Regions from separate parts of the Pantoea sp. LS15 genome, predicted to be linked through region 1. Evidence: predicted binding sites of a transcription regulator. Region 1 holds the regulator's gene; each other region holds the start of a gene.
The links. The regulator CRP, encoded in region 1, controls carbon source genes, mostly activating them, when cyclic AMP is high. The targets are predictions, from matches to a motif close to ATGTGANNNNNNTCACAT.
Positions count from the first base shown of each region.

Region 2: garD (galactarate dehydratase) is a predicted target of CRP. The motif match lies at 1,530-1,547, and genes of this name have one in related genera.
Region 3: drpB (cell division protein DrpB) is a predicted target of CRP. The motif match lies at 1,901-1,918, and genes of this name have one in related genera.

Region 1 is NZ_JAAVXA010000011.1:132,798-135,932, forward strand. It holds gene HED65_RS16400 (YccS/YhfK family putative transporter) at 1-751, opposite strand, end outside; gene crp (cAMP-activated global transcriptional regulator CRP) at 809-1,441, opposite strand; gene HED65_RS16410 (OsmC family protein) at 1,753-2,157, shown strand; gene HED65_RS16415 (phosphoribulokinase) at 2,224-3,093, opposite strand; gene HED65_RS16420 (YheU family protein) at 3,124-3,135, opposite strand, start outside.
Region 2 is NZ_JAAVXA010000007.1:97,884-101,018, reverse strand. It holds gene garD (galactarate dehydratase) at 1-1,439, opposite strand, end outside; gene garL (2-dehydro-3-deoxyglucarate aldolase) at 1,776-2,546, shown strand; gene garR (2-hydroxy-3-oxopropionate reductase) at 2,568-3,135, shown strand, end outside.
Region 3 is NZ_JAAVXA010000015.1:83,379-86,513, reverse strand. It holds gene HED65_RS18960 (N-acetylmuramic acid 6-phosphate etherase) at 1-329, shown strand, start outside; gene HED65_RS18955 (porin) at 387-1,538, opposite strand; gene drpB (cell division protein DrpB) at 1,974-2,243, shown strand; gene HED65_RS18945 (phosphohydrolase) at 2,295-2,996, shown strand; gene HED65_RS18940 (DNA cytosine methyltransferase) at 3,058-3,135, shown strand, end outside.

The DNA of each region.
Region 1 (3,135 bases):
CCTGAGGATGGTGCAGGCTCACGGAAATATGCTCTTGCAGATCCAGCCCCACCTGGAAGATACGCAGCAGCCGTTTGTATTCGTGATTCTTGTTGGCGGCGAGCATATGCAGTTGCTGATAGCACTGGCTGATCAGATCCACCACCTTTTGCTGGCGTGTCAGCAGCGGCGGCAACGATTTTTCCGGATCGGTGTGCTGGGTAAGCAGGGTGTATTTGGCCTCGCAGTAATCAGCAAGCTGCACATAGAGCAGGCTCAATGATTCACGCAGGGGCTGTTCCCGCCACAGCCAGAACCAGAACCAGTTAAACAGCCCATACCACAGCGTACCCAGGGCGTAGATCAGGAGCGGCTCCCACACCGGCATGTTCCCCGCAAGGCTCAGCGTGAAGATGGCCGCAATCAGTGAGGCGGGAAGCAGGCGCGCATGAAGGGCGCTGATTTCGGCAGTGACGCCGAGCGTCATCGCCAGCACGGTCAGGATCAACGGCAGCGGAATATCGCGGGCCAGTAAAAGCTGCACGGCGAGGCTACAGCCAGCAAACAGCGAGCCGCCAATAATCAGACGTTTAAAAAAGCGCTTATGCGGTGTGTCCAGGCCGGCAATGTTGCAGCAGGCGGGCACAAGAGAAAACAGCAGACCTTGCTGAAGATGTCCAAGGATAAGGCCCACGGCCACAGGAAGACACAACACCAGCGTTTGTCGCAGTGCGTAGTTAACTTCCGGGTGATAAATCAGCCTGCGCCACATGGGGAAGAAAGACAAAAACGGCGTGACACCTTGCGATGGCACGCCGTCTGAGTGGAATTAACGCGTTCCGTAGACCACGATGGTTTTACCATGGGCGGAGATCAGGTTCTGATCTTCCAGCATTTTCAGAATACGGCCCACTGTTTCACGGGAGCAGCCGACGATCTGGCCGATCTCCTGACGGGTAATTTTAATCTGCATGCCATCAGGGTGGGTCATCGCATCAGGTTGTTTTGCCAGGTTCAGCAGAGTCTGTGCGATACGGCCGGTAACGTCCAGGAAGGCGAGGTTACCCACTTTCTCGGATGTTACCTGCAGACGGCGAGCCATCTGGGAAGAAAGACGCATCAGGATATCAGGGTTAACCTGAATCAACTGACGGAATTTCTTGTAAGAAATTTCAGCCACTTCACATGCTGTCTTTGCGCGAACCCAGGCGCTACGTTCCTGGCCTTCTTCAAACAGGCCCAGTTCACCGATGAAATCGCCTTGGTTCAGATAAGAAAGGATCATCTCTTTCCCTTCTTCATCTTTGATCAGCACTGCCACCGAGCCTTTTACGATGTAATACAACGTTTCCGCTTTTTCACCCTGGTGAATCAGCGTGCTCTTCGATGGGTACTTATGAATGTGGCAATGAGACAAGAACCATTCGAGAGTCGGGTCTGTTTGCGGTTTGCCAAGCACCATGCGCTGTTATCCTCTGTTATAAGCTGTCACCAGAGTCATCAGATGCATCCGGACTCTGGGGTTGCAATCGAATTCTTACCCATACCCTGGGAAGTCGGCTATCGTAACGTTTCGCAGCCAGTAAAGTTTGATGTCCTCTGCATACATGTGTAACGTCAATGTATTACTGTAGCATCCTGAGTGTTTTAGCATAGCTTTCGCCGCGTGTCTCCTGGTGTCTCGCTTCAGCATGATGCAGGTCGCCTTCCATTGCGAGAAATGTAACGCACACGTAATCTGTCACCAAAAATGCAACGTTGGAGTTAATGAATATGCAAGCGCGCGTGAAATGGGTTGAAGGGTTAACATTCCTGGGCGAGTCCGCTTCAGGACACCAGGTTTTGATGGATGGTAACTCCGGCGATAAAGCGCCAAGCCCGATGGAGATGGTATTGATGGCTGCTGGTGGATGCAGCGCAATTGATGTGGTGTCGATTCTGCAGAAAGGTCGTCAGGATGTGACGGATTGCGAAGTTAAACTCACGTCGGAACGCCGTGAAGAGGCGCCACGCCTGTTCACCCATATTAACCTGCACTTTGTGGTCACCGGTAAGGAACTGAAAGACGCGGCAGTTTCGCGTGCGGTGGACCTGTCTGCCGAGAAGTACTGCTCTGTGGCGTTAATGCTGGAGAAAGCGGTAAAAATCACCCATTCGTATGAAGTGATCGAGGCGTGATTGGTGGGGCATCGTGCGTGTAGATGCCCTCACCCTAACCCTCTCCCGTTGGGAGAGGGAATATGATCACGCGATCTGCTTCCCTTCCATCAACCGCTTCACCAGCGGCGTCATGATGAGTTCCATCGCCAGCCCCATTTTCCCGCCCGGCACCACCAGGGTATTCATGTGGGAAATGAACGAGCCCTGCAACATCGCCAGTAACCACGGGTAATCAATGCCTTCGAGGTTGCGGAAATGGATCACCACAAAACTCTCATCCAGCGACGGGATGCTTTTTGCCGCGAATGGGTTAGAGGTGTCAACTGTCGGTACACGCTGGAAGTTAATATGGGTACGGGAGAACTGCGGCGTCAGGAAATTAATGTAATCGTCCATGGAGCGCACCACTGAGTCCATCACCGCTTCTCGCGAATGGCCGCGCTCGCTCATGTCTCGTGTCAGCTTCTGGATCCACTCCAGGTTAACGATCGGTACCACGCCAACCAGCAGATCCACATGGCGCGCCACGTCGTGATGGGGGGTTACCACGCCGCCATGCAGTCCTTCGTAAAACAGCACGTCGGTGGGTTCCGGCAGGGGTTGCCACGGGGTAAAGGTGCCCGGTACCTGGTTCCATGGCACGGCTTCATCGTAAGTATGCAGATACTTGCGTGATTGCCCTGTGCCGCTCTTGCCATATTCGACGAAGGTTTGCTCCAGCAGGCCGAAGTCATTGGCTTCCGGGCCAAAGTAGCTGATGTGTTTACCCAGATCGCGCGCTTTACGGATGGCCATGTCCATCTCCGGGCGCGTATAGCGGTGAAAGCTGTCGCCTTCGACCTCCGCCGCACGGAGATTCAGTTGGGCAAAAATCTTGCGAAATGCGAGGCTGGTGGTGGTGGTTCCCGCACCACTCGACCCCGTAACGGCAATAACCGGATGTCTGGCAGACATAGCAACTCCCTGACTGGAAAGGTTGAAAGATCAGCCGTGAAA
Region 2 (3,135 bases), on a different contig from region 1:
TCTTCCCCGGTGGCGATAGTACCTGCGTTGATATCCATTAAATCATACCAGCGGTTTGCCAGCTCGGTGCGGGTTGCCATCTTGATCACCGGAACCGCCATCAGGCCGTACGGTGTGCCGCGTCCGGTGGTAAAGACCTGCACTGTAATACCAGACGCGACTTGCTGCGTACCGCACACAAAATCGCTGGCCGGAGTTGCCGCGTAAATCAGGCCGCGTCGGGTTGGACGCTGACCCGGTGAAAGGACTTCAACAATGGCGCTCTGGCCGGATTTGGCAATCGAACCGAGGGCTTTTTCCACCACGTTCGCCAGACCGCCTTTTTTGTTCCCCGGAGAGGGGTTGGCGCTACGGTCGGTTTTGCCCATATCAAGATAATTATCGTACCAGGCCATCTCCTCAAGCAGACGTTTGCCCACCTCTTCATTGATGGCGCGCGGGGTAAGCAGATGGATAGCGTCACGCACTTCAGTCACTTCGGAGAACATCACCGTGGCACCACAGCGAACAAACAGATCGGACGCGTAGCCTACCGCCGGGTTGGCGGTCACGCCGGAAAACGCATCGCTGCCGCCGCACTGTGTTCCTACCACCAGCTCAGAGGCCGGGCAGGTTTCACGCTGGCGTTTGTTCAGCTTATCCAGATGACGTTCTGCCACCTGAAGAATATCATCGACCATCGATCTGAAACCGACGTGGTGCTCGTCCTGCAAACGCACGATACTGGCATCGCTGACCGGGATAGCTTTCACGTCCTCGGTCCCTTGCAGCAGGCGTTCAGGCTGCAGCTTTTCACAGCCGAGGCCAATGACCATCACCTCGCCGCCGAAGTTAGGGTTCAGGGCGATATTGTGAATGGTACGGACAGGCACAACGGCCGCCGGTGCATTGATGGCCACACCGCAGCCATAAAGGTGATTCAGGCCGACCACGCCATCCACGTTCGGGTATTTCGGCAGCAGGTCGCGTTCAATAATTTTCACCACATAATCCACCACGCCTGCCACACAGTGCACGCTGGTGGTAATGCCGAGCAGGTTTTTGGTGCCGACACTACCGTCGGCATTGCGATAACCGTCGAAGGTATAGCCTTCCAGTGGAGGGAGTGGTTCAGGCACACGGGTTGCCAGCGGGAGTGTGTTCAGGGGCGGTGTTTTTGGCAGCTCGACCAGCGACTCTTCAACCCAGCTACCCTGCGGAATGGCGCGAATGGCATAACCAATCACCTCTCCGTAACGCACAATTTCACCGTGAGCGGGGATATCCACAAGCGCGACTTTATGTCCCTGCGGAATATGCTCAATCAACTCCAGCCCGTTCGGGAAACGGGTCCCCGCTTTTAAGCCATTGTCGTTGACAATAATCGCCACATTATCGGTGTCGTGTACTTTTATATAAAACGCCATCGGCAACGCTTGTCGAATTTCAATATCGGCCATTGTTCAGTATTCTCCAGCAAGAGTCTGATAATAAATGCAGCCAATTTTCTTATGGCAGAAATAAAGCATGTCAGGAGATAAGGGACGAGAATGTGATCTCGATCGCCCCAGAACCCGTAATGCCTGATTCTGTGCATCAGCGCGCAGTGATTCGTGCAAATGCTCAAAATATTATCAAAACGGACAACAATACTTGAGCATTAAAACAATGTGTCGCGGTGATGTGCGGATTATACTGAATGACGATTTTATAACGCCGAAATTAAGTCAGAAAATAAATATAACGCTGGCAATAAATATACGGAATAAGGCTGCGGAATTAAAAAGGTAAACGCGATGAATAACGATATTTTCCCAAATAAGTTTAAAGCGTCCCTCGCGGCGCATCAGATCCAGATTGGTTGCTGGTCCGCGCTGGCAAATCCCATCAGCACTGAAGTGCTGGGCCTGGCCGGTTTCGACTGGCTGGTACTGGACGGTGAGCATGCGCCGAACGATATCAATACGTTTATTCCGCAGTTGATGGCACTCAAAGGTAGCCAGAGCGCGCCGGTGGTGCGTGTGCCAACCAACGAACCGGTGATCATCAAACGTCTGCTGGATATCGGCTTCTACAACTTCCTGATCCCGTTTGTGGAAACGAAAGAAGAGGCGGCGCGGGCCGTGGCCGCAACGCGCTATCCCCCGGAAGGGATCCGCGGTGTATCCGTTTCGCATCGCGCCAATATGTTTGGCACTGTGCCGGACTACTTCGCGCAGTCCAATAACAACATCAGCATCCTGGTACAGATTGAGAGTCAGCAGGGGGTTGATAACGTTGACGCCATTGCTGCCACACACGGCGTCGACGGCATCTTTGTTGGCCCGAGTGACCTGGCTGCGGCGTTGGGACACCTGGGTAATGCGGGTCACCCGGACGTACAGCATGCCATTCAACACATCTTTGCCCGCGCCAAAGCTCATGGCAAACCGTGCGGCATTCTGGCACCGGTTGAAGCTGACGCTCGTCGTTATCTGGAATGGGGAGCCACCTTTGTGGCTGTTGGCAGTGACCTCGGCGTATTCCGCTCAGCCACGCAGAAATTAGCGGACGCTTTTAAAAAATAACCATCATTGAGGAAACAGATTATGACGCTGAAAGTCGGTTTTATTGGCCTGGGGATCATGGGTAAACCAATGAGTAAGAACCTCATCAAAGCGGGTTACTCACTGATGGTTTCAGACCATAATCCGCAAGCTGTGGCTGAGGTCATTGCTGCGGGTGCTGAAACGGCCACCACAGCCAGAGCCATTGCTGAGCAGTGCGATGTCATCATCACCATGCTGCCAAACTCTCCGCATGTAAAAGAGGTCGCTCTGGGTGAGAATGGCATTATCGACGGTGCGAAGCCAGGTCTGGTACTGATTGATATGAGCTCTATTGCTCCCCTCGCAAGCCGTGAAATCAGCGAAGCGTTGAAAGCGAAAGGCGTCGATATGCTGGATGCGCCGGTCAGCGGTGGTGAACCGAAAGCGATCGACGGCACGCTGTCGGTGATGGTCGGCGGCGATAAAGCGATCTTCGACAAGTACTACGATCTGATGAAAGCGATGGCTGGCTCTGTGGTGCACACCGGTGACATCGGGGCGGGTAACGTGACCAAGTTGGCGAACCAGGTAATTGTGGCGCTGAATATTGCTGCGATGTCCGAAGCGC
Region 3 (3,135 bases), on a different contig from region 1:
GCTATATCAATACCAAAGCGGGGATTGCGCAGAAAATGATCCTCTCGATGATCGCTACCGGGCTGGCTGTTCGTACCGGTCGCGTATACAGCAACCTGCGTGTGGATCTGGAGGCAAGCAATACCAAATGGGCTGAGCGACAAATCGCAATAGTGATGGAAGCCAGCGGATGTACCCGGGCGGAGGCGAAAGCCGCGCTGGAAGGGTGTAACCATAACTGTAAAACAGCGGTGTTGATGGTGCTGACAGGGCTGGATGCGTGGAAAGCGCATGAACTGCTGGCGCAGAATAATGGATTTATTCGTGTGGCGTTGCAGGAAGCACCGTAATATATTCAGCACAGTAATAAAAAAGGCCGCAATTGCGGCCTTTGGTCTTTTTGTAAATTAGAACTGATAAGTCAAACCAATACCGACAACGTTATCAGTGGAAATGCCGTATGTATCATACAGTTCTTCATCTTCATCTTCATCTTCATCCAGCAGATTTATTTTATAATCAACATAGGTAGAGAAGTTTTTATTAAAGTAGTAAGTGCTGGCAACAGAAACGTAATTAACCAGGTCATGGTTGAATCCTTTACCGTCCAGATCTTTCCCTTTTGAATAAACCCATGCCAGTGAAGGACGCAGACCGAAGTCAAATTGGTATTGTGCTACTGCTTCAAAGTTTTGAGTCTTATTAGCGATACCGTCATTACCGATTGGTGTCATATTACGGGTTTCAGCATACATCATCGCCAGATAGACATTATTCGCGTCATATTTAGCACCAACAGTCCAGGCTTCGGCAGTCTCACCGTTGGCCCAGCCATTGCCCTCTTTGTTCTTACCAGCGGCTACCTGCTCATTGGTACGGTCAGAGGAGGCATAAGCAGCAGCCAGGCTGACGCCACTCAAATCACCAGAAAAGTCATAAGATGTGGAAAGGCCAAATCCATCACCGTTCTGGAAGCGCGGGTCTTTATGACCATTACGGGTACCTTCCTGATCTTCGTTGGCATTTTCACCTTCGTTGGCTGCCTGGTACTGAAGCGCGAAGTGAAGTCCCTCTACCTGACCGAAGAAATCATTGTTACGGTAAGTCGCAACACTGTTGGTTCGACCAGTCATAAAGTTATCAGTCCAGGTGTAAGAATCTCCGCCGAAGACTGGAAGCATATCTGTCCAGGCTTCTACATCGTAAACCACACCATAATTACGACCATAATCAAATGAACCGTATTCAGCGAACTTCAGACCGGCAAATGCAAGCTTCGCGTAACTTTTTTGTGAGCCCTCAGTATCACTCGCCTGGGATTTTAACAATGCCTGGCCATAACCCATTAACTGTGAGTTAATCTGAGTCTCACCTTTGAAACCGATTTCAATAATGGTGTCGTCACCATCTTCTTTAGCATTGTCAGAAAAGGTATGACGCGCATCTACTTTTCCGTAAAGATCCAGTTTATTACCATTCTTGTTATAAATCTCCGCCGCATTTGCTGCGCCAGCCATTAATAAAGCAGGTACAAGAAGTGCCAGAACTTTTCTTTTCATTATATATTCCCTTTAAAGATAATTTATATGAATATATGTAATTACCCTCCGTAATTACATGGCTGATACTATTCTATCGATTGTTATTTTGGTTCAAAAATAAATGTAATTAAAATCGTATAAATATTGCAAAATATTTCTAAATGTCGCTTTATTTTTCTTGTGAATTATTCAGTTGAATGTATAGGGGTTAATTATTGTTAAGTATTTCACGCTATTATTATTTCAGTTTTATAATTTCTTGAAATTATATATCTCGCCCTTTCAGAGCAAAATTAATACAACCGTCAATCTTGCCTGAGATCAACTTAACGCAAACTGAGCGTAAGAAACCTTCCCACACAACCGCGTTTAATGACAAAATGTGATGATTGTCACAAAACTAAGTGAGAAGGTGAAAACGGTAGCGCTGCTATCGTGGAGTAAAGGGTAATGATGGAACGAAAAATTGAACGCGGCCTGGGAGGCAAACTGGCTCTGTGGGTATTCTACGCATTTTGCGGTTACTTTGTCTGGGCTATGGCGCGCTACGCGTGGGTGGTAAGTAAAATTCCATCACTGCCTGATACCGTTGCGGACGGTGATTTAGGCTCGACCAGCGGGAAGTGGCTTGGAGCCATTCTGGGGTTTCTGGTGCTGGGCACAGTCGGTCTGATTCTGGGCGCGATTGCCTGGTATACGCGTCCCCGTCAGGACAACCGGTGATAGCAGCGGGGAAAGTTGCTATTGTTACCGTTTCAACGACAGGATGTGATAATGGAACTTACGCAGTGGCAGCACCGCTTTGAACGCTGGCTCGACGAAAACCACACTACCGACGACGCCGCTCATGATATTTCACACTTTCGTCGTGTCTGGATTACCGCGCAAAAAATCATGGACAACCAGACGGTTGATTCGCTGGTTGTGCTGACCGCATGTTATTTTCATGACATCGTTAGCCTGCCGAAAAACCATCCGGAACGCAGTCAGTCATCCCGTCTGGCGGCGCGTAAGACACGTAGCATTCTGCAATGCGATTTCCCTGATTTTCCGTCCGAATGCTATGCCGCCGTGGAACATGCCATCGAAGCACACAGTTTCAGCGCCGGTCTGACGCCACAAAGTATTGAGGCCAAAATTGTCCAGGATGCAGACCGTCTGGAAGCATTGGGAGCCATCGGTCTGGCGCGTGTCTTTGCCGTGTCTGGCGCATTGGGAGTGGCACTGTTTGATGCTGACGATCCGTTCGCCGATGCACGAGCACTTGATGACCGGGCATTTGCCCTTGACCATTTTCAGACCAAGCTGTTGCGCTTGCCTGATACAATGCAAACGGATGTCGGGCGCGAGCTCGCGCACCACAACGCCGATTTTCTGATCCAGTTTATGGCGAAACTCAGTGCCGAATTACACGGCGACTGCATCGGGCTGGATAGCCAGGTTCAGAGCCGCTTCCGTCGCAGTTTGCGCAAATGAACTGTGGTAATCTGTTTCCAGTCTTTATTGTCCGGTTAAAAGAATGCAGGAAAATCGATCAGTGACTGAGCCCGCACCTGAGCAGGCTGAGAAATCAACGGCAACGGTGCAGGCGTTATTGCACCAGTTGTTAGATATC